4 linked regions of the Pseudovibrio sp. Tun.PSC04-5.I4 genome follow. The protein of the gene in region 1 interacts with the protein of each later gene in a pairwise test. Links are inferred from orthologs where the notes say so. Each region holds a gene or a part of one and is shown on either strand. Other genes may lie near its edges.

The links.
Region 2: the proteins of dnaE (region 1) and BLS62_RS08485 interact in binary tests that used the Escherichia coli proteins (3 or more experiments, as listed by UniProt). The link is inferred for Pseudovibrio sp. Tun.PSC04-5.I4 from one-to-one orthologs.
Region 3: the proteins of dnaE (region 1) and BLS62_RS18145 interact in binary tests that used the Escherichia coli proteins (3 or more experiments, as listed by UniProt). The link is inferred for Pseudovibrio sp. Tun.PSC04-5.I4 from one-to-one orthologs.
Region 4: the proteins of dnaE (region 1) and dnaQ interact in binary tests that used the Escherichia coli proteins (3 or more experiments, as listed by UniProt). The link is inferred for Pseudovibrio sp. Tun.PSC04-5.I4 from one-to-one orthologs.

The regions. Positions count from the first base shown.
Region 1 is NZ_FNLB01000006.1:1,684,500-1,692,685, reverse strand. The notes cover bases 1-3,981. They hold dnaE (DNA polymerase III subunit alpha), read left to right. Parts: upstream 1-346; coding sequence 347-3,781; downstream 3,782-3,981. Other genes in these bases: BLS62_RS12820 (hypothetical protein), read right to left, coding at 3,859-3,981. Outside these bases: more of BLS62_RS12820, read right to left, coding at 3,982-4,545; rpsB (30S ribosomal protein S2), read left to right, coding at 4,900-5,721; tsf (translation elongation factor Ts), read left to right, coding at 5,891-6,814; pyrH (UMP kinase), read left to right, coding at 6,981-7,700; frr (ribosome recycling factor), read left to right, coding at 7,798-8,186. UniProt on the Escherichia coli protein: DNA polymerase III is a complex, multichain enzyme responsible for most of the replicative synthesis in bacteria. This DNA polymerase also exhibits 3' to 5' exonuclease activity. The alpha chain is the DNA polymerase catalytic subunit.
Region 2 is NZ_FNLB01000006.1:743,274-750,471, forward strand. Bases 1,856-4,848 are described here. They hold BLS62_RS08485 (aminotransferase), read left to right. Parts: upstream 1,856-2,762; coding sequence 2,763-3,935; downstream 3,936-4,848. Other genes in these bases: BLS62_RS08490 (asparaginase), read left to right, coding at 3,991-4,848. Also shown: BLS62_RS08475 (EF-hand domain-containing protein), read left to right, coding at 1-8; BLS62_RS08480 (SulP family inorganic anion transporter), read right to left, coding at 88-1,677; more of BLS62_RS08490, read left to right, coding at 4,849-5,013; BLS62_RS08495 (TIGR03808 family TAT-translocated repetitive protein), read right to left, coding at 5,056-6,426; methylmalonyl Co-A mutase-associated GTPase MeaB, read right to left, coding at 6,454-7,198. UniProt on the Escherichia coli protein: Shows aminotransferase activity with methionine and histidine as substrates, and to a lesser extent also with phenylalanine.
Region 3 is NZ_FNLB01000006.1:2,759,287-2,766,423, forward strand. Bases 2,666-5,597 are described here. They hold BLS62_RS18145 (DNA polymerase III subunit gamma/tau), read left to right. Parts: upstream 2,666-3,161; coding sequence 3,162-5,033; downstream 5,034-5,597. Other genes in these bases: nudC (NAD(+) diphosphatase), read right to left, coding at 2,666-2,768; BLS62_RS18150 (YbaB/EbfC family nucleoid-associated protein), read left to right, coding at 5,112-5,432. In the rest of the region: BLS62_RS18120 (GNAT family N-acetyltransferase), read right to left, coding at 1-313; BLS62_RS18125 (sulfate transporter family protein), read right to left, coding at 357-1,031; BLS62_RS18130 (histidine phosphatase family protein), read right to left, coding at 1,126-1,740; more of nudC, read right to left, coding at 1,803-2,665; recombination mediator RecR, read left to right, coding at 5,618-6,229; BLS62_RS18160 (GNAT family N-acetyltransferase), read left to right, coding at 6,335-6,856. UniProt on the Escherichia coli protein: Part of the beta sliding clamp loading complex, which hydrolyzes ATP to load the beta clamp onto primed DNA to form the DNA replication pre-initiation complex.
Region 4 is NZ_FNLB01000006.1:3,016,560-3,023,708, reverse strand. The notes cover bases 4,044-6,987. They hold dnaQ (DNA polymerase III subunit epsilon), read left to right. Parts: upstream 4,044-5,132; coding sequence 5,133-5,843; downstream 5,844-6,987. Other genes in these bases: BLS62_RS19260 (2-hydroxyacid dehydrogenase), read right to left, coding at 5,905-6,891; coaE (dephospho-CoA kinase), read left to right, coding at 4,531-5,118; BLS62_RS19275 (shikimate dehydrogenase), read left to right, coding at 4,044-4,530. Also shown: transcription termination factor Rho, read right to left, coding at 1-12; protoporphyrinogen oxidase HemJ, read right to left, coding at 279-707; hemE (uroporphyrinogen decarboxylase), read right to left, coding at 738-1,766; BLS62_RS19285 (pyruvate, water dikinase regulatory protein), read left to right, coding at 2,194-3,042; BLS62_RS19280 (Maf family protein), read left to right, coding at 3,104-3,700; more of BLS62_RS19275, read left to right, coding at 3,697-4,043; BLS62_RS19255 (SH3 domain-containing protein), read left to right, coding at 7,132-7,149. UniProt on the Escherichia coli protein: DNA polymerase III is a complex, multichain enzyme responsible for most of the replicative synthesis in bacteria. The epsilon subunit contain the editing function and is a proofreading 3'-5' exonuclease.

The sequences.
Region 1 (8,186 bases):
CATTAACCATCCGCTCAACCACACCAAATTGGGGGTTGTTTGAATGAGAACATTAGTGGAACATAACGAATACAAATGGAGTTCAAATTAGAGATGCTCGATATGACATACATTCTTCGTGAAGCCGCCGCTTTTGGTTCAATCGTTCTTTTTACTAGCAGTTGTCTAATGTGGGGAGATGCTCTTGCTGGGATGTTGCCATAAATTCTGTACCTAGAATGGCGTGGAGAGGTTTGGAAACTCGGGATAACCAGTGGTGTGATTTGTTCGAGAATTGCATTTTACTTTTAGCTCCTTCAAATGGAGTGTTACTGTTGCGTACACCCTGCGAACTAAAAGGTTCAAAATGTCCTCTCCCGGCTTTGTCCATCTTCGCGTTCATTCCGCTTTTTCCCTGCTTGAGGGCGCTCTTCCTGTCGGGAAGCTGATTGATCTGGCTTCCCAAGATGAGCAGCCTGCAATCGCAGTTACGGATAGCGGGAACCTTTTTGGTGCGCTGGAGTTTTCGGAAAAAGCGTTCGGGGCTGGCCTTCAACCCATAATCGGGTGCCAGGTCTGCGTGAACTTTGACGATCAGCCAGACGTGGTCGGCGATGAAGCTGTCAGTAATCTTGTTCTTCTTGCTGTAAATGAGGAGGGCTATGAAAATCTGATGGATTTGGTGTCCAGGTCGTTTCTGGATACGGAGCCGGGCCTCAAAGCAAATGTTCCCCTTGCGGGTGTGCTGCATAAATCTGCCGGTCTTATTGTTTTAACTGGAGCAAGTGACGGGCCAATCAACTCGCTGTTGCAGGAAGGTGATTTTGAGCTTGCCAAAGCGCGGCTGGAGTTGTTGCAATATACCTTTGGCGATCGCCTCTACGTGGAGTTGCAGCGCCATAATATGAAGGGTGAGGAAGATGTTGAGTCTGATCTCCTGAACCTTGCCTACTCGTTGAGTATTCCTATTGTTGCAACCAATGAAGCTTTCTTCCCTAATCCGGATGATTACGAGGCACATGATGCGCTTATCGCTATCTCTGAAGGTCGGGTTATCATTGAAACTGACCGCCGGCAATTAACACCAGATCATTGTTTTAAGTCTCGTCACCAGATGATGGACCTGTTCTCCGATCTTCCTGAGGCGTTAGAGAACTCTGTCAATATCGCACGGCGGTGTCATTATAGGCCCTTGAAACGTGCCCCGATTTTGCCGCGCTTTGCTGGGGCCGATGCTGACGGTGAAGAGGCGGAACGTGTTGAGTCGGACGAGTTGAGCCGTCAGGCTAAGGAAGGTTTACGTGCGCGTCTGGACCTTCATGGTCTGGCGCCAGATCTTGAGGAAAAAGACTACTGGGATCGGCTAGACTACGAGCTTTCTATTATTATCCGGATGAAGTTTCCCGGTTACTTCCTTATCGTTGCTGACTTCATCAAATGGGCCAAAGGGCAGGATATTCCAGTTGGGCCAGGTCGTGGGTCCGGTGCGGGATCGCTCGTTGCGTGGTCGTTGACGATTACAGATCTGGACCCTATGCGGTTCTCGTTGCTGTTTGAGCGTTTCCTTAATCCAGACCGTGTTTCCATGCCGGATTTTGATATTGATTTTTGCCAGAACAGGCGAGAAGAAGTGATCCGGTATGTACAACGCAAGTATGGTCGTGAGCAGGTTGCGCAGATTATCACCTTTGGAACACTTCAGGCGAAAGCTGTGTTGCGGGATGTCGGGCGTGTTTTGCAGATGCCATATGGTCAGGTGGATCGGTTGAGTAAGCTGGTTCCTGGGAATCCGGCCAACCCAGTAACCTTGAGTGAAGCGTTGGAGCAAGAGCCTCGACTGCGAGAAGCGACCAAGCAAGAAGAGGTTGTTGACCGCCTTTTGAAAATTGGGCAAAAACTTGAGGGACTTTATCGTCACGCATCAACCCACGCGGCTGGTGTTGTGATTGGAGATCGTCCGCTTGAGCAGCTTGTTCCGCTCTACCGTGATCCTCGATCCGATATGCCTGTTGCTCAATTCAATATGAAGTGGGTTGAAGCTGCTGGTCTTGTTAAGTTTGACTTTTTGGGCCTGAAAACGCTGACTGTGATTGATACTGCTGTGACGCATATCAAAAAACGCGGTATCACTGTTAAAATTGATGAAATCCCCATTGATGATCCAGCCACCTACAAAATGCTTGCAGCCAGTGAGACGGTTGGCGTGTTCCAGCTTGAAAGTCAGGGAATGCGCCGCGCTATTGCAGGCATGCGGCCTGATCGGTTCGAAGATATTATTGCGCTGGTTGCGCTTTATCGTCCGGGCCCGATGGACAATATCCCGATTTACAATGCGGTAAAGCATGGAGAGCAAGAACCGGATTATCTTCATCCGCTCCTTAAGCCAATCCTGATTGAGACAAACGGTATTATTGTCTATCAGGAACAGGTGATGCAGATCGCACAGGTGCTTTCTGGTTACTCTCTTGGTGAAGCGGATTTGTTGCGCCGTGCTATGGGTAAAAAGATTGCCGCTGAAATGGAAATTCAGCGCGCACGCTTTGTCGAGGGTGCGGTTGCGCAGCAGGTCAATAAAGATCAGGCCGGGATGATCTACGACCTTGTTGCCAAGTTTGCGAACTATGGCTTCAACAAGTCACATGCTGCTGCTTACGCGTTGGTGGCCTATCAAACAGCTTGGCTTAAATCGAATTATCCCGTTGAATTCCTAGCCGGTATTATGACGCTTGATCTTGGCAATACGGATAAGTTGAGTGACTTTCGTCAGGAAGCCGTGCGTATGGGCATTGAGGTGGTGCCGCCTTCTGTTAATTTGTCTGGTGCGCATTTTGAGGTGCAGGATGGCAAAATCCTTTATGCAATGGGCGCTATCAAGGGTGTTGGTGAGCACGCCGTTGAACATATTGTTGAGGCGCGTGGTGATAAGCCTTTCAAAGATTTGGCGGATTTTGCGACCCGTATTAGCCCGAAGGTTCTGAATAGACGTACGATTGAAAATCTCATCGCAGCCGGGGCTTTTGATGGATTGAATTCGAACCGTGCCCAATTGATGGATGGTTTGGATCGCATAATCGGGATGGCGCAGCGTACTGAAGAGAATAAGAAACTCGGGCAGAATGATTTCTTCGGAGGAGGGGCTACTCCTGAACCGTTGATCTTGAATCCCGCTGATCCATGGCTGCCATCAGAGCAGTTGCAAAAAGAGTACGCAGCAGTTGGATTTTATCTTTCCGCCCATCCTCTGGATGAATACCGTGAGCTGTTTTCCAAGCTTCGCGTTCAGCTCTGGAAGGATTTTGAACGTTCTGTGAAAGCAGGTTCCTCTGCTGGTCGTCTTGCCGGAACAGTAACAGCTAAACAAGAACGTAAGACGCGTACAGGCAATCAAATGGGGATTGTCCGTATTTCTGATCCGACTGGTCAATATGAGGCTGTCCTGTTTTCTGAAAGCCTGAATCAGTATCGTGACTTGCTTGAGCCCGGGCAGTCAGTTGTTCTGTTGGTGCAAGCTGATATGCGTGATGACGAAGTGAGTGTTCGAATTCAGCAGGTTGAGCCATTGGAGAAGGTCGCGGGTAGAGTGCATCGCACGCTGCGTATTTTCCTTGGGTCGGCTGATCCAATTCAAAGCCTGCAACGGCAATTACGCCGTGGTGGTGATGGAGAGGTGAGCTGCGTTGTGCTGCTGGATAACGGTCAGCGTGAGGTGGAAGTTAAACTTCCGGGTAACTATCAGCTTTCCCCGCAATTGTCGGGCGCTCTTAAAACTCTTCCTGGGGTTATGGACGTGCAGATGTCCTAAGTAGATCCGAGTCGCTGTATTATTCTTTTGAAACCCCGCTGAAGTAAATTTAGCGGGGTTTCTCGTTTCCATCTATTTCAGAATATACTTTGGATGATCTGTTCAGCGCATGAGTTGCCGAGTTCTTTTGCAACTAGGTCTACGTTTTTCTGGCCTGATTTTGCAAGTTCACTCAGGTCTGAGTTCTGTATTATAAAGCAAGTGGAGGCAGCGAGGATTTTTCCGTTCTTTGCAGAAACGAGAAGTGCGCGGCCTTGGTACTTGTGGTTGACTGTGGCGAACCAGCCAGCGCCTTTCATTTCTGATTGGTAAGAAACAGTCGAGATGTCCAGATAGTAGCCGGAATAGCCTGTTTCCTTTGCCAGCTTCGTGAGAGCTGCTGCTCGTTTTTCTTCATTGATTGTTGTTTTGCTGTACGGGCCTCTAATCGTGCCCTTGAAGTGAAACTTGCGGGTGCGTTGTAGATATTTCGTCAAACGGGTGCGCATGGCGGTTTGTGGATCATACTTTGCCGCTGGAATTGCTGCCATTTCGCTGTATGCGCCAGAAGCTGCATTCATTGCTGTTGTCACTACAACGCCCAATAGGCCGTGCTGAATACCGTGGGTGTTGATGTGTCCTTCTCTGACATGCCGGTTCTTTAGAGGCTTTACTGAAGATTTTGTGATTTTTTTTGTATCGACATCTGACAGTTTGATTGTTTTTGCGCAGCCACCCAGCGTCAATGCGATGAGCGCCGCTATGGCCAGTTTTTTGAATATCATCTAAAATATGTCCAAATTCAGGTTTTTATTAGCCGCTTGCTAGCATCTTAACCTTGCGTAATGTTATGTGTAATGCGCATTTCCACAGCTTGCTGTGTCGCCAGCTTGAGGCTTTGAAGCGGCTAAACCTTCCATGTGTGATGACAGGAGTGAAATGCACCTAATTTACTATTTCTGGCCAATATGTTGATCTTAATTCATGGGCGCTTGATCTTCTTGAAAAGGGGTTCTATAAGCCCACCATCCCGCACGCAGGGCGGGGTTTGCCCTTGTGGTGAGCTCCATCCGGTTAGTGAGTTGCACGTCAGTGCTGCCCTGCGGAGGATTAAACCGGAAAACTAAGGAGAACAAGGCATGGCTTTGCCTGATTTTACTATGCGTCAGCTTCTGGAAGCTGGCGTCCATTTTGGTCACCAGAAACACCGCTGGAACCCAAAGATGAACAATTACATCTTCGGCGTTCGCAATAACATTCACATTCTTGATCTTGGTCAGACAGTTCCGCTTCTGCACCAGGCTCTTAAAGCTGTGTCTGACACTGTTGCTGCTGGTGGCCGCGTTCTTTTGGTTGGCACTAAGCGCCAGGCTCAAGAAGCTGTTGCAGAAGCTGCTCGCAACTCTGCTCAGTACTACGTGAACGCGCGTTGGCTCGGCGGCATGCTGACCAACTGGAAGACAATCTCTCAGTCCATCCAGCGTCTGCGTAAAGTTGAAGAACTGCTCGAAGGTGGTGATGCTAACCGCATGACTAAGAAGGAACGTTTGTTCCTCGACCGTGAGCGTCAGAAACTTGAGCGCAACCTTGGTGGTATTAAAGATATGGGCGGTATTCCCGACCTGATCTTTGTTATCGACACCAACCGCGAAGCAAACGCAATTCAGGAAGCTCGTCGTCTGGGCATTCCGGTTGCTGCGATCCTGGATTCCAACTGTGATCCAGACGGTATTACGTTCCCAGTACCTGGTAACGATGATGCTGGTCGCGCAATTACTCTTTACACAGACCTGATCGCTCGCGCTGCTATTGACGGCATCGCACGCGCATCCGGTTCTATGGGTATCGATCTTGGCGAATCTGAAGAATTCCTTGAAGAACCTGTTCTTGCTGAAGAAGCTGCTCCTGTAGCAGTGGAAGCTGCTCCTGCAGCAGTAGAAGCTGACAAGAGCGAAGGCTAAGGCTTTCTTTTGGGAAGCGCATTCATGCGCTTCCCGTTCAGTTTTTATGTGACCCTTTTGGCGAGTTTTGCCGAAGTGTCACTGTCGCTATGCGATAAATCGGATGGATCCGCAGGGACGTCGGTTTCCTCTGATTTTTTATGACACACTCCCGTTCATGAGGCGTATGATGAGCATTACCGCTGCTATGGTAAAAGAGCTCCGCGAAATAAGCGGTGCTGGCATGATGGATTGTAAAGCTGCCCTGAAAGAAACAGGCGGCGAAATGGAAGCAGCTGTTGATTGGCTGCGCACCAAAGGCCTTGCTAAGGCTGCTAAAAAGGCTGGCCGTGTTGCGGCTGAAGGTCTTGTTGCAGTTGTAACTGCAGGCAATAAAGCTGTTGTTGTTGAGGTTAACTCCGAAACTGACTTTGTTGCACGTAACGACAATTTCCAGAAGCTGGTTCGCGACATTGCTGCAACCGCGCTTACTGTTGATGGCGACGTTGTGAAGCTTGCGGCTGCACCTTACCCAGGTTCAGACAAAACCGTTGAAGGCGAAATTACCAAGGCTGTTGGCACCATCGGTGAAAACATGTCCCTTCGTCGTTCAACTGGTTTGTCCGTTTCTGAAGGTGTTGTTGCTTCTTACGTGCACAACGCTGTAAGCGATGGTCTGGGCAAAATCGGTGTTCTTGTTGCTCTTGAATCTGCAGGTGATGCAGACAAGCTGGTGGCTCTTGGTAAGCAGATTGCAATGCATGTTGCAGCTACAAACCCAATGGCACTGAACACTGACGTGCTGGACGCTGATGCGGTTGAGCGTGAGCGCGCTGTTTACGTTGAGCAGGCTCGTGAGTCTGGTAAGCCTGACAGCATCATCGAAAAGATGGTTGAAGGTCGCCTGCGTAAGTTCTATGAAGAAGTTACACTGGTTAAACAGTCTTTCGTTATCAACCCTGATCTGACTGTAGAGAAGGCCGTTGAAGAAGCAGCTAAAGAAATCGGTTCTCCTGTTAAACTCACCGGCTTTGTTCGCATTGCCCTTGGTGAGGGTATTAAAAAAGAAGAAACAGATTTTGCTGCTGAAGTTGCGGCTGCTGCTGGTAACTAATTTATTGAGGGCGTCGATTCAGTCGACGCCCTCTTTGTATCTGGAGCTATAACAACTGACGTTTATGCTGGTTCAAGTTGGTTGTTTTGGCTCTTTGTTCCTACGCGTGTTTTAACGGAAAGCTGGAACCACTTTTTGTGGATGCGCATTGCAAAAGAGGTTTACTATGTCTGAGGGTGTTCGCTGGAAACGAGTTCTTCTGAAACTTTCAGGAGAGGCGCTGATGGGCGACCAGCAATTTGGAATCGACCCGAAAGTGGTCGAGCGGGTTGCTGAGGAAATATCTGAGGCCGTAAACCTGGGCGCGCAGTTTGGTATTGTTGTTGGTGGTGGTAACATCTTCCGTGGTGTTGCGCTTTCTGCCAAGGGCGCCAACCGTGTCACCGGCGACCATATGGGTATGCTGGCAACAATCATGAACTCGCTCACGCTGGCCGATGCTTTGAATAAAAAAGGCATTCAGGCGCGTGTGCTTTCCGCTGTTCCTGTTCCTTCCATTTGTGAAAGCTTCACCCAGCGCGGTGCTGAGCGTTATATGGAAGATGGTGACGTCATTTTGTTCGCTGGCGGTACGGGCAATCCATTCTTTACAACTGATTCTGGTGCGGCACTGCGCGCTGCTGAAATGCAATGTGATGTTTTCCTAAAGGGAACCAGTGTTGACGGTGTTTATGACGCAGATCCCAAGCTAAAGCCGGATGCAAAGCGATTTGATACGCTTACACCGGGGGAAGTTCTTGAAAAGAACCTCAAAGTCATGGATGCGACTGCGATTGCACTTGCCCGAGACAACTCTATTCCTGTAGTTGTCTTTTCCATCAAGACGTCTGGCGCGCTTGTGAAAGTGCTGCGTGGACAGGGGCTGTTTACGGTCATTGAAGACTGATAAGCGCGTAGAGTGCGTTTGACGGTTTATTTGTGACCTGGACCGGTTTCACATTACGTGAACCCGGTTCTCAAGATGATACGCGAAAGAGGAAAACATGGCTAAGCTGGACTATGGCGATCTTGAACGCCGCATGAGTGGTGCTATCTCAGCTTTGAAGCACGAGTTTACCGGTCTTCGTACTGGTCGTGCTTCTGCAAGCATGCTGGATAAGATCACTGTCAGTGCTTACGGTTCTCCAATGCCAATCAATCAGGTGGCAACTGTGAGTGTTCCTGAGCCTCGCATGATTTCTGTTCAGGTCTGGGACCGCACTATGTTGCAGGCAACTGAAAAAGCGATTCGTGAGTCAAACCTTGGTTTGAATCCGGTTGTGGATGGAATGATGCTGCGTTTGCCAATACCTGAGCTTAATGAAGAGCGTCGCCTCGAACTCGTCAAAGTTGCGCATAAATTTGCGGAACAAGCAAAGATCGCTGCGCGTCA
Region 2 (7,198 bases), 940 kb from region 1 along the record:
GCGGCTAAGCATCAAGCTTAAGCAGAACCTAACAAAAAAAGGCGGAGCTGGTTGGCTCCGCCTTCTCTATTCATATCTCAATTCGTATCACGCGTTATGCGGTTTAACTTCGGTATGCATCTCAGCATCATAGTCAACAGCAATACCGTAGTGCGGATCTTCCATGACAGCGACTTCAACCATGCCGCCAGCTTTGTGCAGCAAGTCTTTACAATCTGGAGACAGGTGACGCAGATGAAGGGTTTTACCAACCTGCTCATACCGTGTTGCAAGCGCATCAATGGCTTGCAGACCGGAGTGATCCACCACGCGCGAATTGATGAAATCAACAATCACGTCATCTGGATCAGACTGCGGATCAAAGATCTCCTGAAAACCAGCGGCAGAACCGAAGAACAACGGGCCTTCCAGCTTGTAAATCTTCTGGCCCTCAGAGTTGACTGTTTTGTGCGCATCAATGCGCTTGGACGCATTCCATGCGTAGGCAAGTGCGGAGACAATCACACCAACCACAACAGCGATAGCAAGGTCAGAATACACAGTCACGCCAGTCACCAATGCAATCACGATTGCATCGATACGTGGGATTTTGTGTAAGATCTTGAAGGTGTTCCAAGCAAAGGTGCCAATAACAACCATGAACATCACACCAACCAGCGCTGCCAGTGGGATCTGCTCAATCAATGAGGACGCAAACAGGATAAAGCTCAGCAAGAACAACGATGCAGCAATCGCTGCAAGGCGTGTTCGGCCACCTGATTTCACGTTGATCATAGACTGACCAATCATTGCACAACCGCCCATGCCGCCAAAGAAGCCAGTCACAACGTTTGCAGCGCCCTGAGCAAGACACTCTTTAGAAGCGCCGCCGCGTGTATCTGTCATTTCAGAAACAAGGTTGAGCGTCAAAAGGCTCTCGATGAGGCCAATAGCTGCAAGAATGACAGAGTACGGCAGGATGATCATGAAAGTTTCAAAGGTCAACGGAACCATCGGGATATGAAACTCTGGCAAACCGCCTGCGATAGGAGCCAGATCACCAACAGTTTGAACGTTAAGACCAAGGCCAATCACGATCACAGAAACAAGAACAATAGCTGCCAGCGGAGCAGGAATTGCGTTGGTCAGCTTTGGCAGGTACCAGATCACAACCATGGTGAGCGCAACAAGACCCAGCATCAGCATCATGTCCATGCCAGCCAGCCAGCTGGTAACGCCGGTTGCAGCATCAACGCTTTGGAACTGACCCATCTGCGCAAGGAAGATCACGATCGCAAGACCGTTTACAAACCCAAGCATCACTGGATGAGGAACCATGCGGATGAACTTACCCCAGCGTAAAACCCCGAAGATGAGCTGAAGAATACCCATCAGCACAACAGTGGCAAAAAGATATTCCACACCGTATGTGACAACAAGAGACACCATAACAACGGCAAGCGCACCGGTCGCGCCAGAAATCATGCCCGGACGACCACCGAAAACCGCGGTGATAATGCCGACGATAAAGGCTGCGTACAAACCAACGAGCGGTTCTACCTGAGCAACAAATGCAAAAGCGACAGCTTCTGGAACCAACGCAAGAGCAACTGTGAGGCCAGAGAGTATCTCAACTTTAATAATATTGGCTGTAAAGCCAGAGTTTTCGGGCGCGGGCGCCTTCGTGGACGAATGCAAGTAGCACCTCCAATGGGGTTATGGGTACTTTTTTGAATACGGGGCAAATCCTAGGCACGCACTGTGAAGCCCGTGTGAAAACAAGTCGTTTTCTGGTTAAGGACAAGAGCGATTAAGCTAGGACACCGCTGAAAAATGAGCGGTCTAAGTCTCCCTTTTGCGGCGCTTATACGTGACTATCGACAAAAAGGCTATCCCATCAACGTATAATAGCTATGCGTTTGAGGAGAGGGAGTGCGCCATGTATTCGTGGAGGATTGAACTCCTGCCTCTGGATCCCGCATCAAGTGCGGGAAGACGCTGAAGAGGATGACATAGTTTTGTTATTCTCTCAGTGTCAACCAAACTACCGCATCAACCAACCCTCCGCTGTCATCCCGGCCCCCGAGCCGGGACCTAGAGCCAAGAGTGCAATCCCTTCGGTCGCGAAAGAGCCCAAGCCGCCGCCATCTAAGCGATCCTAACAAAACCTTATCCCCCTTACCAAAACCTCCGCTAATCTAAATCCTGTGCCCACGAACACGGGCCGTGGCGGGCCGTCAGTTGCGAGTCGTGGGCCGGGTGGGGCTACTGATAAGAGGTAACGTATCTTTTCAGCTGGTCCTGTGAAGCAAACCTTAGGTGAGACTGCATGGCCTGAGGGGTGGGGACCAACCTGTTTGGCGTCTAGTGGTGAAAGTTAACCTCTCTTAGCGGTTAGCTGTCATGACAAGGAGATTTGCCTCGGCAAGAGGACTTGTCGGTCGCGTCTTACAGGATAAGGTCGAGTGCTTCATACCAAAAGCCCGGGCAAGGCGTGACAGCTGCTGCCGAAGACTCACATAATAAACATTGCGCAGGCAACACCTGCACGCCTTGCCACACTCGTTTATCGGGTTCATCGCTCCACACTGCACGGCTTGCCCTGCGGTGGTCTCAGTGCTTGCAGCTCCCAAACAAAAACCACACAAGCACGCATTGACCGCACCGCCGTCATTCCATGTGGAAATACGTGAAATATCCTCCCAATGCAGGCTTTGCAGGCGCAAAGCAAATCGTTAGCTTGTCGGGACGCAAAAGAGCGCCGCAGGCGAGGGAGAGCCCAGATGAAACCGACAAATTCCATATTTAGCGGGTTGGAAACAACGGTGTTTGAGCGAATGTCACGTCTGGCGATGGAACATAAGGCCATCAATCTGGGGCAAGGGTTTCCAGATGTTGACGGTCCGCAAGATATTCGTCAGGTCGCAGCTGATGCCCTGATGGAAGGCCCGAACCAGTACCCGCCTATGCTCGGTGTGCCGACGCTCCGCCAAGCCGTGGCAGACAACAACAAGCGCTTCTATGATCTGGATGTTAATTGGCAGACTGAGGTGATGGTCACCTCGGGCGCCACGGAAGCCTTGGCGGATTCCATATTTGCGCTGGTGGAACCGGGGGATGAGGTGATCCTCATTGAACCGCTCTACGATTGTTATCTGTCACTGGTAAAGCGGGCAGGCGCAACGCCGGTCTTCGTTCAGGTGCGACCACCAGAATGGAAACTGCCGGAGGAAGAGCTCCGCAAAGCATTCACCAGCAAGACCAAAGCGATCCTGCTCAACAACCCGATGAACCCCAGTGCAAAGGTGTTTAGCAAGGCAGAGCTGCAACTCATCGCAGACCTTTGCATTGAACATGACTGCTACGCCATTTGTGATGAGGTGTATGAACACATCGTCTTTTCCGATGAAAAACACACCCCATTGATGACTTTCCCGGGCATGCGGGATCGGTGTATTCGTATTGGATCTGCGGGCAAAACCTTTTCGCTGACGGGCTGGAAGGTGGGCTACATTACAGCTGCACCAAACCTGTTGGAACCGATTGCGAAGGCCCACCAATTCATCACATTTACAACACCGCCAAACCTGCAAAAAGCAGTCGCATATGGCTTGAACAAAGAAGATAACTACTACGCCTCCCTTGAAAGCGAGTTGAAAGCAAAACGCGAATTGATCTCAAAACCACTGCAAGACATGGGTTTCGATGTGCTGCCCTGTGAAGGAACATACTTCGTCACCTGCGATTTTTCTCCGTTGGGTTTTGATTGTGATGATGTGGAGTTCTGCCAGAAACTGGTGGAAGAAGCCGGTGTTGCAGCCGTGCCGATATCTGCATTTTACGGGACAGAGGGTCCACGCACGTTTCTTCGGTTTTGTTTTTGCAAAAAGAACAGTGTATTGGAAGAAGCACTGGGGCGCCTCCGAAAGTGGATGGGCGAAATGGCAATTTCCTGAAGAGGGAACAGCCAGAACCTTTGATTGCTAATCCAGCCTTTGGAAGTGAAAACTGATGGATAATCCTGTACTCGTTGAAGTAACACGCGGCAATGTTGTCGAGAGCCGCCATCGTGGGTCAATCGCGATCGTTGATGCCGATGGCAAGCTGGCCTACAGCGCGGGTGATGTTGAGCAGGGTATCTTTGCTCGCTCCGCGATTAAGGCCCTTCAGGCCATTCCAATGGTGGAATCTGGCGCAGCAGAAGCGCTTGCGTTTGAAGATGCGGAACTGGCTCTTGCGTGTGCTTCCCATAATGGCGAGCATGTCCATGCTAGTTCTGCACGCGTCATGCTTTTCAAGGCAGGTTTGACGGAGGACGACCTGATGTGCGGCACCCAATGGCCAAAGCACATGGACGACAGCGAAAAGCTCATTAAATCTGACGAGAGCCCATGTGCGTTGCATAACAACTGTTCCGGTAAACATGCTGGCTTCCTTGGTATGGCCAAGGTTCTTGGTGTTCCAACTCAGAATTACACAGATTATGACCACCCGGTGCAGCAGGAAGTACGCAATGTTCTTGAGCAAATGAGCGGCGGCATCATTGGCCGCGACACCTGCGGAACGGATGGGTGTTCCATTCCAACCTATGCCATGGAGCAGCAGAAAACCGCTCTGGCATTTGCTCGCTTTGCAACAGGCGTTGGCCTTGATCCAGTGCGCGCTAATGCGGCCGAAACCTTGTATGAGGCATGTGTAAACGAGCCCTACATGGTGGCCGGTAAAAACCGGTTCTGTACGGAGATCATGGACATTTTCAAAGGCCGTGTGTTTGTAAAGACCGGTGCAGAAGGCGTGTTCTGCGCAGCACTGCCAGAGCTTGGCTTCGGCGTGACGTTGAAGTGTGATGATGGGGCGGTACGCGGCGCTGAAGTGATGATGGCCTCTGTTATCAGATCCTTGCTGGTTCTTTCCGATGAGGAAGAAAAAGGCCTGCATACATGGGAGCACCAGCAACTCAAAAATCTTCGCGATATTCTCGTTGGAGAAGTCCGTCCGGTAGAAGACATCAAACGCCATCTGAAAGCGCTATAAAATCTCTGATAAGGCAGGGGAACCTCTCCTGCCTTGTTGCCTCTAACGAGAGCTTACCAGATTGTTGGAGACAACAATCGTTTCAGGCAAGCTATCCGCCAAAAGGGCCAAATCGCCACTTACTTGCTCATCCCAAGCATAACCCGCGATATTCACGTTGCAGTTTGCCAGCATATTTTGAGAGATCAGAGCTGATTGCTCTTTGGCTGCAAAGCTGACGGCAATTCCAATCGGCGCATTTCGGATCGTGTTCTGGCAGGCAATCAGGTTCCGCATATACGGCCCCCATCCAAGGTTGATGCCAGTTACGCGAGCATCTTCGATCACATTACCGGTTACGCTCGTATCCGCTTCAACACCAATCGCCACGCCAAAAGTTGGATTATCTACAGCATAAGGACCGGTGCCAGTAATATCGCGAAGCACATTGTTTGAGCACACAGCGAGGCGTCCACCCTCGCGGAAATTGGTAATGGAGATGCCATTGGCTGCGGTCTCAATCAGATTATTGCTGACAATGGCCCCTTGAAAGCCAAACTCGACAAACAGCGCAACTTCGCCGGACCGCTGGCAGGAGTTGCCCAATATCTGAACATTAGACGCTGCATTGGCCCGTATGGCAGAAAACGCGCAATCGCTGACTTTGTTGTTGGAGATGGTGATATCACCCGCACGAAACACATTGATGCCATTTCCGTTTTGGCCAGTACCACCGCTCTTGGCTGCTATGTTTGCAATACGGTTATTGGAAATGATCGTGCCATCGTGCCCGTCAGACCAGCGGTAGACGAGTATACCCCCGTCACCGCAATCATGGATGTTGTTCCCCTCAATGCTGAGCCCTGTAGCATTGTAGCTGAGGATCGCGGCCTCACTGATCGTGTTGATCTGATTTCCTGAGATGGACCCCGAGCACTGTTCCAGCACGAGACCAGACTTGGAGCTGCCGGTAATTGCGCAGGAGATCACCTCAAGCTCTTTACATTGTGAGAACTGGACTAACCCGGAAGTATCCTCTGAGAGTTTGGACTGGGCACCATCAAGCGTCAGATCTTGGAGGCGTATTGTATGAGCGTTATGGGCAGTGATCAGCTGCTTGTTGCCTGAAAGAATAAGGCGTGTATGCCCGCGAACGCCTTGAACCGTCAAATTGCTGGGGCACTTGAGGCCAGAGCAAAAGTACTCGCCAGCGCCAAGCTGAAGAATAGTCCCACTCGCAGCAGCGTTGTTCATCGCAGCTTGAAGCTCAGCTGTTATGTCACGCGGAGATAAAGGCGCAGGAAACTCCCTCACGACCGGACGCTGAGAAGGGGACGCATGTGCCTGCTTAGAGGCTATGAGAGAGCCCGCACCGGCAACAACACCTGCACCCAATACAGCCCGTCTGGAAAGAGTTTCATGTTCTGATGTCATAGTATCCCCGAGCGATCTTTAAGCCCCTTATATACCGAAGAGACTGGCGAGCTTACTGGCTGCTGCAGTTGCGGGCAGTCTGCCTGATTTAACGGCGGCTTCAACATCCGGCAGTGCAGATTTAATCTCTGGGTTTGCTTTCAAAGCTGTCTGAAGCTTCTCATTGAGCAGGCCCCACATCCACGAAAGCTGCTGCTCAGCGCGTTTTTTATCCCAGTCTCCGTTAGCCTGCATCCGTTCCTTGAAGATGTTGAGTTGGCTCCAGAGATCATCAAGACCTACATTGGCCAAACCGGAAATGGTAACAACAGGCGGAGACCAATGTTTGGAACGAGGTGTTAAAATGTGCAGCGCGGTCCTATATTGCGACGCGGCAAGGCGCGCGCGAGTAAGCCCATCCCCTTCAGCTTTATTGACGGCGATGAGGTCAGCAATTTCCAGAACGCCTTTCTTGATACCCTGCAATTCATCACCCGCACCGGGAAGCATCAGGGCGAGGAAAAAATCAACCATCTGCGCAACCGTTGTTTCCGATTGGCCAATGCCAACAGTCTCAACAAGGATCACATCAAACCCGGCCGCTTCGCACAGCAGCATACTTTCTCGGGTTTTAGCGGCAACCCCGCCCAATGTGCCAGCCGTGGGGGAAGGGCGGATATAGGCATTCCGGTCAACAGCCAGCTGTGCCATGCGGGTCTTGTCACCCAGAATAGAGCCGCCAGTACGGGTGGAAGAGGGATCAACAGCCAGAACAGCAACCTTGTGTCCGGCA
Region 3 (7,137 bases), 1.1 Mb from region 1 along the record:
GAAACAGATCATCGTACAGCTTACGAGCGATGCCTTGGCCTCTGGCTGCTTTGGAGATCACGACACGATCAACGTAGAGGAAGCTAGTGTAGTTGGCACAGAACCATTTGAAATTGATAGAAGAATAATCCCCGCCCTGGTCGTAAGTGACCAAAAGGCCAGCGCTGGTTCCAGCAACTTTCACATAAGTTGCTTTTCTAATGAGGTCAGCAAAACCATCCAGACTAAGAGACGACAATTCAAGTGCATGCTCTTCATTGAGCGCATGCGCCCAAGACAGATCTTCAGCAATAATGCTTCGCAAAGCAGTCACATCTATTTCCTAATGTTATTCCAGTTTGTTGCATTATTATCTTCTAGACGGATAAATTGCGTCGAGTACGGAGAGTTTTAAAGACATGGACCATGAAGATGGTGGCAAAGAGCGGAGTGATTAAGTTAACGATAGGAATTGCCAGAACGAACGCCACAATCAGACCAGCAGCAAACACCGTTCCGCTTTGAGACTTGCGGAAAGCCTTTGCTTCAGCGAGAGGCATAAATCGCATAGCGACGAACTCAAAGTATTCACGGCCCAAGAGGTAGCCATTGACCAGCAAGAAAGCTATCTGGCCAATGCCGGGAATAAAGAACAGCATCAATGCAAAGATATTGGCGATGATCACGATACCAACGAAGCGGAGGGCCGTAATAATGGACTCGCCGAGAGGCAATGATTTGCCTCGCCTCTCAGTCGGGTAGCTTTGCTCTTCCACCAGCTCTGAAATCTGGTCCTGATAGAACGCAACAACCATGGCGGAGACTGGCGCAAGGACAAAACCCAGTCCAATCAACGCACCAATACCAGTTACAATACTGACTGTCGTGTCCTGCCAATCCTGCGGGAGGTCGATGAAATATCCAACGACGCCTTGGATTGCGATCCAAACGACAAGAAGAAGAAGCAGAGTGAGCCCCAATCCCTTGAAAAGGATGCCTCGAAAACTGGGCTCAAAAACCTGAGAAAATGCTTTTATTGCTGTCGATAACATATCTTGTGCCGAATTAATGAAAACAGATGGCACTTAGATAAGCATTTCCCCCTGCTTCAACAAGGGCTGCCTCGTGTTGATACAGGCTCTTCGTTCAGCTCACGAGTGCAACCTCATCAATAAGCTGCCAGTTCAACTGGTCAATTTTCGCAGAGCATGCATCCAAATCCGCAGGATCAAACTGGAACCAGCATCCACCACCGACATTCGGCGGTTGATCAAATTGTCGTTGGATCGCCACGTTTGCCAGATGGCATTTGAGCAAGGTTCCAGCAGCGCCATGACCGGAAAACAACACCGGATCTTCTGCTGGCATGGAACTCAAAACCGCTTTAATCGCAGTGATTACGCGGCTTTGTGCATCGAGGGCACGCTCCCAGCCGCGAACACTGATTGCGGGACGTGAGAAGAAATCGTCCGCGACAAGTTCAAACTCGTCTGGCGGCAAAAAGCCGGTTGAGCTGCGGTCATTTTCATGCAGGTTTGGTGCTGTGGTCAGCTCAACTCCCAAATGGTTTGCAATGATCTGGCCGGTTTCAATCGCCTTCTTCTCTTTACTAGAGATAACGTGCTCAATTTCCAGCAACCAAGGTTGGCGCAGACCTTGTTCCAGCCGAGCCCGTCCTTTATCCGACAAGTCCCAGTGCGGAACTGGTGTTGCCGGATCAATATCGACATTCGGATGGCTCAAATAAATGCAGTAACTCATGACACCTCCCCCGGTGCCATTTGACACCCGTTAGATAACCACTGGCTCTACGCAACCATGGGTCATTTTCCCTCAGTAAATATCTTGATCAAATGATGCGCGATTGAGATGTCAGGGGGACAAATTAATCCTGACTCAGCTTCGCCTTGGAGCATCCTCAGTGTCTCCTCTTTGGTAAACCACTGACAATCCTCCATTTCTTCATAGTCGATATTCAAGTCCGTGGTGAGCGCTTCCCCGTGAAATCCGGCCATAATGTTTGAAGGAAATGGCCATGGTTGGCTGGCGATGTAGGTCACCTTGCCTACCTTTACGCCTGCTTCTTCAAAGACTTCACGACGCACCGCGTCTTCCAACGTCTCACCCGGTTCAACAAATCCAGCCAGCGTTGTGTAGACATTTTCCGCCAAATGGTAGGGACGCCCCATCAGGCATTTATCCCCGTGAGTGATCAACATTATCACCGCTGGATCCGTTCTTGGGAAATGCTGCGCTGAACAGGAGGGACAATCCCGGCGATAACCAGCCTCAGCAAGCTCCGTTGGCTTTCCACATTGAGAGCACATTTTGTGCGACAGATGCCATCTGCCGACTGCAGCAGCTTGAGCCATCATACCGAATACTTTGGAACTCGCTGCGCGCTTCATTGCAATTCCACGCAAACCGTAAGCAGCAAATGGGCCCCGTTTTTCCAGCTCTTCTTCCAGTGTTTCCGCGTCAGTTGAATAGCGCACACCGAAATATGGACGGTCGCTATCTTCTTCATCTAATCCGAGAAAGATGGTTGTTGCGTCCTTGATCCCTAATGTTCCCAAGACCTCAGCTGTATGTTGGACTGGATCGATTTCCTGTTCAATATTGAAAATAAAACTGTCGTTCGCCTGTATCAGAAATCGTGTCTCGGACGCTGCTTTTAAAGACTTAACCCATTCTGTATCCTTACGTTTTTCTCCGCAGCGATTGAGGGTATTTGCAGAGTAACAAAGGGCAGAAGAAGCATCAAATGCCTCAGTGGTTTCGGCCTGCATTTCGAATTCCTTAAACTATAAAATTAATGAGAGTGAAGCCGAGATACCATTGAAATGCAATGACTGGGCGACACTTTCTTCGCTAGAGCTCATGTGAGAAGAGGACTGTTTCACACTCTCGTCCACAGAGACGAGCGGTAGGCGTCAATGAACACTTGCAAAATTTAAACAAACCGCCCATACACCTTTTCGGGAGGTTGGTGGTGGACGAGCCACTCGCCAACTGGGTCAGATCCGGAAGGAAGCAGCCCTAACGAGTCCATGGCACGGGTCATCGTGCCAGCCTCCCACCTATTTTCTCCGCGCCCACACTCGACAAGCGGCCGGTCTTCGTCTTGAATGGCCGGGAATTAGTTTTACCTTGCCTTTGAGTTGGCAGAGGATTTGGGCGATATGGACGGAACAGACCTTCAAAACGAACATCAAGCAGCAAACAGCGCCGAAGCACCCGCTTCTGGCGGCAGTGACGGTGCTTACCGCGTTCTCGCCCGAAAATACCGACCAAGCTCCTTTGATGACCTTTATGGTCAGGAGCCGATGGTCCAGACCCTTCAAAACGCATTCGAGACTGGCCGTATCGCTCATGCATGGATGCTGACGGGTGTTCGCGGTGTTGGTAAAACGACAACAGCGCGTATTCTTGCGCGCGGGTTGAACTACGAAATCCCCGGCGAAATTGATAAGGCTACCATACACTTAGACAAACTCGGCGTTCACTGTAAGGCGATCATGGAAGGTCGTCATGTTGATGTGATCGAGATGGATGCGGCCTCTCATACCGGGATTGACGACATTCGCGAAATTACCGAGGCAGCTCGGTACCGGCCTGCGAGTGCGCGTTATAAAGTGTACATCATTGATGAGGTGCATATGCTCTCCAAATCGGCGTTCAACGGCCTGTTGAAGACGCTGGAGGAGCCGCCTGAGCATGTGAAATTCATCTTCGCGACCACAGAAATCCGCAAGGTTCCCGTAACTGTCCTCTCCCGTTGCCAGCGGTTTGACCTGCGCCGTATTGAGAGCTCTACGCTTGTTTCTCTGCTGCGCGCTATCTCTGGCAAAGAGGGAATAGAAATTTCCGATGAAGCTCTGGCGCTGATTGCCCGCGCGGGTGAAGGCTCTGCACGTGATTGTTTAAGCCTGCTGGATCAAGCTATTGCGCATGGTGCTGGCCGCATTGAAGCGGACGAAGTGCGCCAGATGCTTGGCCTTGCTGACCGCAGCCGTGTGATAGATTTGTTTGAGCATGTGATGCGCGGCGATATTGCCAGCGCACTGGATGAGCTTAAAGCCCAGTATGAAGTGGGTGCCGATCCGGCAGTTGTCCTCTCTGACCTTGCAGACTTTACCCATTTGGTGACGCGCCTAAAGGCTGTGCCTAAATCCGGTGATGAAGCCTCCGTGACTGAGAGTGAGCGATTGAGAGGCCGCGAGTTTGCTGAGAAGCTTTCTATGCGTATTCTTTCTCGCACATGGCAGATATTGCTGAAGGGAATTAATGAGGTGCAGACTGCACCTAAACCCCTAGCCGCTGCTGATATGGTGCTGGTACGGCTCTGTTATGCCTCTGACCTTCCCGACCCTGAGGAAGCATTGAAGCTTTTGAAGTCCGGTAAGTTCTCACCCGCTGGTGGGGGCGCCCCAGCAGGCAACGCCCCGCAAGGTGGTGGCGGGTCACGCGCAAGCGCCGTTTCTGGTGGCGGCGGATCAGTTCCCCAACTGCGTACAGTCGCTGGCGGGCAACCAATGGTCCAAGCGGTTGGTACTCCAGCTCAATCTGCTCCGCAAATGCGCCGCGCTGAAGAAGCACAAGAAAAAATTGCGATCCGATCCTGGCATGAGGTTGCGCAGCTCGCAGCCAAAATGAAGGACATTCCGGTTAAGGTTTCCGTTGAGCGTGCGCTCCGGCTCGTTAACTTTCAGCCTGGCCGCATTGAGGTGCAACCTACCGAGATTGCCACTTCTGATGCCGCAGGTGAGCTTGGCCGAAAACTGACTGAATGGACCGGTCGACGCTGGATTGTTGCGGTTAGCCGAGAGCAAGGTCGACCGACTTTGCATGAAGAAAAAGAAGCCAATCAACGACAGTTGGTTTCTGATGCGCATTCTGATCCGGAAATCGTCAAACTGATCGCTGCTTTTCCTGGCGCGAAGGTTGTTGATGTTCGCATTTTGAAGCAGGAGGAAGATATTCCCCTTGAGATTGCTTCTGATGTCACGGACCTAGATCCCGCAGAATCTATGGATTTCACCGAGGATTTCTAAGGTTTTCATGCTATGAAACCTTAGAGGAATAATGACAGAGCGCTTAATCACGCTCACCTAAGCTAAAGGAGCCAGTCGATGGACTTTCTCAAAATGATGAAGCAAGCCAAGCAGATGCAGGAAAAGATGGGCGACCTTCAGAGTGCAGTCAGCGAGCTTTCAGTTGAAGGTGTTTCAGGCGCAGGCATGATCACCGTTACCTTAAATGGTAAGGGCGAGATGACTGGTTTGAAGATCGATCCATCCCTGATCAAAGCTGATGAATCCGGGGTCCTTGAGGATCTTATCCTCGCTGCGCATAATGATGCGAAAGCCAAAGGCGAAGCACTGGTGCAGGAACGCACTCAAGAGCTGATGTCCGGCATGGGCCTGCCCGCAGGTATGAAACTCCCCATGTGATTTGAGTTGAGGGCCAGCCCACCTGTTGCTTTTAGAGCGCAAACAACTGGTGTTTTGGTCTACCTCCTCCGGAATACTTATTCCCTCTTGCCCGCCGAATTCGGCGGGCATAGTTTATCTGGCATTGCCTGCAAAGCTGATTTGCACAAAGCCCCTTTCCTTCTCGCAGTGAGCATACAAGTCCGATGAGTACACGCAGGGTCGCTGGTCCCGAAATTGAACGCCTCATTCAGTTACTCTCCAAGTTGCCCGGCCTTGGCCCGCGCTCTGCCAGACGTGCTGCCTTGCATCTCATTCAAAAGAAAGATCAATTGTTGATCCCACTTGCTGAGGCGATGGGCGTGGCGGTGGAGCATGTGGGCATTTGTTCCCAGTGTGGTACCGTTGATACCAGTGATCCTTGCACCATCTGCTCTGATCCGCGCAGGGATAGCACCACCATTGTGGTTGTGGAAGATGTCTCTGACTTGTGGGCGCTGGAGCGGGCATCGGCTGTGAGAGCACATTATCATGTCCTCGGCGGAACCCTGTCTCCACTGGATGGAATTGGCCCTGATGACTTGCAAATTTCCAAGCTTGTGGAACGGGTCGAAGGCGGTAACGTGGTTGAGGTTATCCTCGCAGTGAATGCGACCGTTGAAGGGCAAACAACAGCGCACTTCATTACGGACCAGCTGACGCGCTTTGAAAATGTGCAGGTAACACGCCTCGCACACGGTGTGCCGGTTGGAGGGGAACTTGACTACCTTGACGAAGGCACTCTGGCGCTGGCTTTGCGAGCGAGAACAAAGTTTTAGCTGGGTTTAGCCTCGCACATTCTGCGGGCATTACTCCTGATGGCCGCAGAATGTGCGTTGGTTTGAAAGGAACGCATTTTTTCTGCGTTGAACTGGGTATTTGATATGAACAAATCAGCCGCTTCTGAAATTGCCGATTTTTCCGTTCGCAAAACGCAGCGAAACGATGTGAATGAGCTACTGGCACTCCTCAATCAGATTATCGAGATGGGGGGAACAACTGCCATGGAGAAGAAGCTGAACAAGGCTGAGTTCCTTTCCTCGTTTCTTGAGGCAGACATTCTGGAGAGCAGCGTTTGCGCGATTGACCGCGAGACAGGCGAACCGCTTGGCTTTCAGATCGCCAGCCATTACGGAGATATCCCCGCAGACTGGGTTGACATAGGCACCTTTGTAAAGCCCGGCATTCAAACCCGAGGCATTGGCAGCGCACTCTTCAAAGCAACCCTTGCAGCACTTGAGGGTAAGGAGCTGATGGCGATCAACGCAACCATCCGAGCAGACAACACAGGTGGCCTTGCCTACTACAACTCTCGTGGGTTTAAAGACTACAAAGTGTTGACGGATGCCCCATTAGCGGACGGGACGCCGGTAGACCGGATTTGTAAGCGGTATGATTTGGGGTGAGTGCTGATCATCGGCTCTGGCTGGAGCTGGTTTGTGGGTGGACTCGATGAGGCTGGAGCGCTTGGCTCTGGATCCCGGATCAAGTCCGGGAAGACGGCAGTGTTGGTTATCAAGAGCGTTACATCGGCTGATGTCATCCCGCACTTGATGCGGGACCTAGAGCGGAGGGTTCGGCGTTGGTGTGATTTTGGACACTGGCCAACATCTGGAAGGTAATCGCGTAATAATTGGGAATGTTCGCTGCCATTGTTAGTCCAGTCGTCTCATCTCGCAATTGTTGA
Region 4 (7,149 bases), 1.3 Mb from region 1 along the record:
CATTTCCCGCATAAATAGGGATCGTCTTTACTATGGGTTCTGGACTTGATTTAGCTTTAAAGGATCAAGAACTTTCGAACACAAAACGTTAGGGGGGAATTGCAGCTTCTCTAGGTACGACGTTCATCGACCTACGAAAATCGCTAGGAGATTAGCGATTATTAAAGCTGCACTGTGAAGGTGTCGGCACAATAACTAATCGAATTCAATTCGGCAAGTGCTTATTGCCCACTAATTCTCCTAAATTTTCAATAATAATTTCCGAATGCCCGGATCACCTAGGGTTTAAAGATCACTAGGAACACAATTGCAACCATTAATAGTGTTGGAATCTCATTAATAATTCTAAAGTATCGCTCACTATTCTTGTTTTGATCCTGCGCAAACTTGGTCACATGCTTCGAAAGCATTACGTGATATATCGTCATGAGAATAACAAGAGAGAACTTCAATAGAAACCAAAGATCAAAATATGCATCAAGCAAATAAACCAACCACAAACCAAAAATCCATGTGGCCATCATTGAAGGCGCCATAATTGCTTTCAGCAATCGGCGCTCCATGATCTTAAAGGTTTCGCTCTTGTCAGATCCGATTTCTGCCGTCGTGTGATAGACAAAAAGGCGCGGGAGGTAGAACAATCCTGCCATCCAAGCAACTACAGAAATTATGTGTAGGGACTTCGCCCAGGAATATGCATCATCCATAATCCGCGCCTCAATATTTGTAATAACCGATTACAGGCCTTTTACGCGCTTCACCATCTCAGCCACGTGTTCTGGCGGTGTCTGCGGCACAACGCCATGACCCAAATTAAAGATATGCGGGCCATTGCCTAAAACTTCGAGAGAGTGATCTATTCCAGTTTCAAGCGCACGTCCACCGGCAACCAGTCGCATCGGATCCATATTCCCCTGAACAGGAACAATCTTCTGAATTTCCTGAGCAACTTCTGCAGGAACAGTCCAATCCAGACCTACTGCATCAACACCAGTACCTTCAACATAGCGCTTTAGCCGCGCTGCGGATGCTTTCGGGAAACCAATGATCTTCGCATTGGGGCGCTGAGCTTTCACGCCATCAACGATTTTGCGAGTTGGACCAACAGACCACTGTTCAAATCCAATGTCATCCAAAACACCTGCCCATGTGTCAAAGATCTGAAGCGCATCAGCACCACCATCCAGCTGAGCCACAAGGTAGCTGATAGAAGCTTCAACCAGATGATCGATGAAAGCAGTCAGGAGCGCAGGATCCCTGTAGGAGCCGATACGAGCGGCAACTTGGTCCTGAGTGGTATGACCAGCCACAGAATAGCAAGCAACCGTCCACGGAGCTCCGCAGAAGCCTAGAAGCGTGGTTTCTGTCGGTAACTCAGCTCTCAAACGCTTGATTGTGGCAATAACAGGAGCCAAATGCTCCATTGTCCTAGCTTGATCAAGTTTATCAACGAGTTCGATTGAGAGTGGTTCGAGAACTGGTCCTCGACCCTCCTCAAATTTTACAGGGTAGCCAAGCGCATCTGGAACTACGAAGATGTCAGAAAATAGGATGGCAGCATCGAAGCCATACCTACGAATTGGTTGGAGAGTAACTTCTGTTGCAAGATCGGTGTTGTAGCAGAAGTCGAGAAAATTTGGAGCTTGAGCTCGTATAGCTCTGTACTCAGGCAAATACCTGCCTGCTTGTCGCATCATCCAGATTGGTGGGCGCTCTAGTTTTTCGCCTGCCAAAACGCGCATTACCGCTCTTTCATGAGATTGCATCAATCGCCTCTTTTATCCAAAGCCTGCTTTAAAAGAATCTTCTTATTTTCTTGTTTCTATTTCTATTAGTGAGTGAATAGCAGGGATCAATTAAATTCCACAATTCTTAACTGAAAAAACACTTATGGGATAAGTCACAGATCAAAAACAAGCAAGACTCTACACAGGAGTCGAAAACTAATTGTTTTTCTTTATGATTCAATAGGTTACTATCTTCAATATAACCACAGATCACAGTTCATCCCACAAGCTGTCCTGTGTATTTTTTTCGTGGGAATGTGCAATCCCTGTTTTCCAGTTCATTTCGAATTCAATATTCTCAAAATATAGAATTGTTGACGAAATAGGGTCAGCGGGCATTAAATTGGCGGCACATGGAGATTTGAACAGTTTTCCCAAATCTCTTAGGCATGTTGAGGATGATACCTTGGGTAACCACTCTAACTACTTCCATTTGCACATGGTTTCGGATTCCACTGGCGAAACTTTGATGACTGTCGTGCGTGCTGCGACAGCACAATATGAGAATATCCAGCCCATTGAGCATGTTTATCCGCTTATCCGACATGACAAACAGTTGAGTAGAGTGCTGGATGAGATTGAATCTGCACCAGGAATTGTTCTCTACACGCTTGTGGAACAAGCTTACGCCCGCCGCCTGGAGCGGAAATGTCAGGATTTGAGCCTACCGTGCGTAAACATCCTCAAACCCGTCTACCAGGTCTTTCACAGCTATCTGAACGTCACAGAGACATGGCGTGTGGGTGGGCAGCATGTCTTGGATGATGAGTACTTCCGCCGTATGGACGCTATGAACTTCACCATGATGCACGACGATGGCCAGATAGCCGGTGTTTTGGATGAAGCAGATGTAATTCTGGTCGGTATCAGCCGAACATCAAAGACGCCAACCAGTATCTATCTGGCAAATAGGGGTATTAAGGCGGCAAATATCCCGCTGGTCCCCAATATACGCCCTCCCCGCCAGCTTCTTAAAGCCAAAAAGCCGCTTGTTGTTGGTCTGATGGCGACGGCTGAACGCATTCGGGATATTCGCCAAAACCGTATTCTCACTCTTGATGCCAAAACGGATAACGACAGCTATGTGGATCGTAAGTCCATCGCGCAGGAGATTGCGATGTCGAAACGATTGTGTGCAGAAAATGGATGGCCTTTGATTGACGTGACACGTCGTTCCATTGAGGAAACGGCAGCAGAAATTATGGAATTGCTCAGAAAGCATAAAAATGAACAGAAAGAAGAAGAAGAATATTGAGAAGCTCAACGATTTATCCCAATGAAGAGCACAAGAAATCCTCAGTTTTGGAAAGTAGGGTATGACACGACTGGTTTTAGCCAGCGGAAGTAAAATCCGCGCAACTCTCTTGGAAAATGCTGGACTTATCTTTGATAGGATTCCGGCAAATGTTGATGAACGCCAGATAGAAGAGCCATTGCTTTCCACTGGTGTGGATCCAAAAGTGATTGCAGCCAAATTATCCGTTGCGAAAGCGAAAGAAGTTTCGGCACATCATCATGGTGCTTACGTTATTGGCGCGGATCAGATCCTTGCTTTTGAAGGTACGCGGTTGGTGAAGCCTGAAGATCTGAAAGCTGCTCGTCAGCAATTGGAAAACTTTTCAGGCAAAAGCCATGCTCTCCACTCCGCTGCTTGTATTGTGAAAGACGGCGAAGTTGTATGGGAGAGTCTTTCGACCGCAGTCCTCCACGTTCGCCATCTCACAACAGACTTCCTCGATTGGTACATTGACCGGACCGGCACCGAAATTCTTTCCAGTGTCGGCGCTTATCAATTGGAAGCTGAAGGTGTTCAACTGTTTGAAAAAATTGAGGGTGACTATTTTACAGTCCTTGGTCTGCCGCTGTTGGCCTTACTGGATTACCTGCGCAGCATTGAGGTTTTGAAGAAATGAGAAACGCTGCTGTTACAGGACATCCTATTGGCCACTCCAAATCTCCCTTGATCCACGGTTACTGGCTTAAACAACACGGCATTGAAGGATCGTATATTGCCCAGGATGTCCCACCAGAAACGGCAGAGACTTTCTATGGCTCTCTAGCAAAGCATGGGTTAGTTGGTTGCAACGTGACTATTCCCAACAAGGAACACGCTTATAAAGCCGCCGAAAAACTAGACGATGCAGCCAAAACGATTGGTGCTGTAAACACGCTTTGGTTGGATGAAGACGGTGTATTGAACGGTTCAAATACTGATGGTCTTGGTTTTCTGGGAAACCTGGATCAAATATTGCCGGATTGGGATAACAACGGGAATAAAGCTATTGTTTTGGGTGCCGGTGGTGCTTCTCGCGCGATAATTTGGGCGTTGCTCTCAAGAGGGTTCACAGAAGTGTATATCGCAAACAGAACGCTGGAAAAAGCGCAGAAACTAGCGGATCATTTTGGACCAAATACCATCGCAGTTTCTTGGGATACTCTGGGGGAAACACTTGGAGAAGCGGATTTACTCGTAAACACCACATCTCTTGGTATGGCCGGACAGCCAGAACTTACTATCGACCTTAATAACCTGTCGAAATCTGCTGTCGTGACGGATATTGTTTACTCCCCGTTACAAACCAATCTGCTTCGTGAAGCAAAAGCGCAAGGAAACCCAAGTGTGGATGGCTTGGGCATGTTGCTTCATCAGGCAGTGCCGGGTTTTGAGAAATGGTTTGGCGTTCGCCCTCATGTGACAGCTGAACTTCGTGAGATGATCGTAAAAGAGATGGGACTTACCTGAATGATTATTCTGGGTCTGACCGGTTCTATAGGAATGGGTAAATCGACAACATCGAAGCTCTTTGCTGAAGCTGGGGCTGCGGTTTATGATGCTGATGCAGCAGTCCATGCCCTCTACGCTGGCAAGGCAGTGGAGCCAGTCGGGAATGCGTTTCCCGGTGTTGTAAACGATGGTCATATAGATCGGGCAGCACTTGGAAAAATAGTTCTCCATGACAAAGCAAAAATGACTTTGCTGGAAAGTCTCATTCATCCTCTGGTTCAGGAAGTTGAGGCCGAGTTTTTAGAAAATGCGAAACAAGCAAGACACAAAGTTGTCGTTCTGGACGTCCCTCTCCTCTTTGAAGTTGGCAAACACAAGTCTGTGGATGCCGTTGTCGTCGTTTCCGCGCCATATGATGTACAACGCAAACGCGTTCTTGAAAGACCGGGCATGACAGAAGACAAATTTGAAGCTATTTACGCAAAACAGTTAAACGACGCAGAAAAACGCAAAAAAGCGCATTTTATTGTCGATACCGGACTGGGTGTTGAAACCGCACGCCGGGCAGTTGGTGCTATCATGCGGGCTGTGTCGTCCATCGCTTAAAGAACGGTATAATTATGCGCGAAATCTCCTTCGATACTGAAACCACAGGTCTTAATCCGCTTGATGGTGATAGATTGGTTGAAATCGGCGGAGTGGAGCTCTTCAATTTCATTCCGACAGGCAGAACCTGTCACCTCTATGTGAATCCGCAAAGAGATATGCCGGCAGAAGCGTTCCGCATCCATGGCCTCTCAGCGGAGTTTCTCTCGGACAAACCATTGTTCGTCGACGTTGCTGATGAGTTCCTTGACTTCGTTGGAGATTCTCGCTTGGTCATTCACAACGCACCCTTTGATATGGGGTTCATCAACATGGAGTTAGGGCGTTGTAACAAACCAAAAATTCCAGTCACGCAGGTGTTGGATACACTAAAGCTGGCCCGCAGAAAATTCACGACCGGTTCTGTTTCTCTGGATGCGCTGTGTTCGCGCTATGGCGTTGATAACACTAAGCGTGTTTATCACGGCGCGTTGTTTGATGCCGAATTGCTGGCTGAAGTTTATCTTGAGATGAACGGCGGCAAGCAGAAAAATCTGGGCCTTATGCCAGATGATGAATCGATCGATCTCGATTCAATGGGTGACTTTGAGCCAGAAAAACGTGCAGTTGCTCTGCAACGCCCGGTTCCCCTCCCCCCGGTTTTATCAGAGGAAGAAATCGAGGCTCATGCTAAGTTTCTCGCAGGAATGAAAACGGATCCAGCTTGGAATAAGTACCTGAAATAGTTCTAACTCATGGATATTATAAAAGAAAAGCGCCTCGACCTCTCGAAGCGCTTTGTTTTTGTCAGAGCATGGATGGTAGAACACGGTCCGGTGGACGGTGCCCATCCATGAAGGCCTTGATATTGATGATGACTTTTTCACCCATATCAATACGTCCCTCAATGGTTGCTGAACCCATATGAGGCAGCACAACAATCTTGTCTGAGGCAACGAGCTTCGGATTGACAGCTGGTTCGTGCTCAAACACATCCAATGCTGCGCCGGCTAGCTCTCCCGCCTCAATCTGACGAAGGAGGGCATTCTCATCCACAATTTCACCGCGAGCTGTGTTCACGATGTAAGAATCTGGCTTCATCAGCTTCAAACGGCGCGCAGAAAGCAAATGGTAAGTGCCGGGCGTATGCGGGCAATGGATTGAGACAACATCCATCCGTGCAAGCATTTGGTCGAGACTCTCCCAGAATGTAGCTTCCAGCTGCTCCTCAAGCTCCAGTGGTTCGCGAATTCGATTGTGGTAATGGATAGACATACCAAACGCCTTCGCGCGCCTGGCAACCGCTTGACCGATCCTGCCCATACCGATGATGCCAAGACGCTTACCCCAGATCCGCCGACCCAGCATCCACGTTGGAGACCATCCATCCCATTCTTTGTTTTCGAGTTTACGCATACCCTCTGCAAGGCGACGCGGAACGGCAAGGATGAGTGCCATTGTCATGTCAGCTGTGTCCTCGGTCATCACACCAGCTGTATTTGTTATGGCGATACCGCGATTATTGGCAGAAATCACATCAATATTGTCAACGCCATTACCAAAGTTGGCTATTATCTTCAAATTAGGGCCGGCTTGCGCAAGAATCGACGCGTCGATGCGGTCAGTAACAGTTGGGACAAGGACATCTGCAGTTTTGACGGCTTCAACAAGTTCTGCCTGGGTAAACGGTTTATCATGTTCATTCAAACGTGTGTCGAAAAGTTCCCGCATGCGTGTTTCAACAACATCTGGCAGTTTCCGTGTCACAACCACAATCGGCTTCTTTTTGGGCATCGTCCCCGCCTTCTGTCAAAATTATGAAGTTTATTAACTCTGGCCACTCGCCATATGAGTCAATATCTTAAAGGCTGTCAAAGTTTCATTACCAAGTGTTCCGGTGAAAACAAGACTTGTCAAACGCGTCTACATCTAATAGCAGCCACTAGCGGATATCGCGAGATGTAAGCTATGATACTTGTGTCGCGATTTTAGTCTAAATTACGGATCTGCCCTACGGAAAGTCTCGGTATCGCTATGAAAAATATAAGTTTT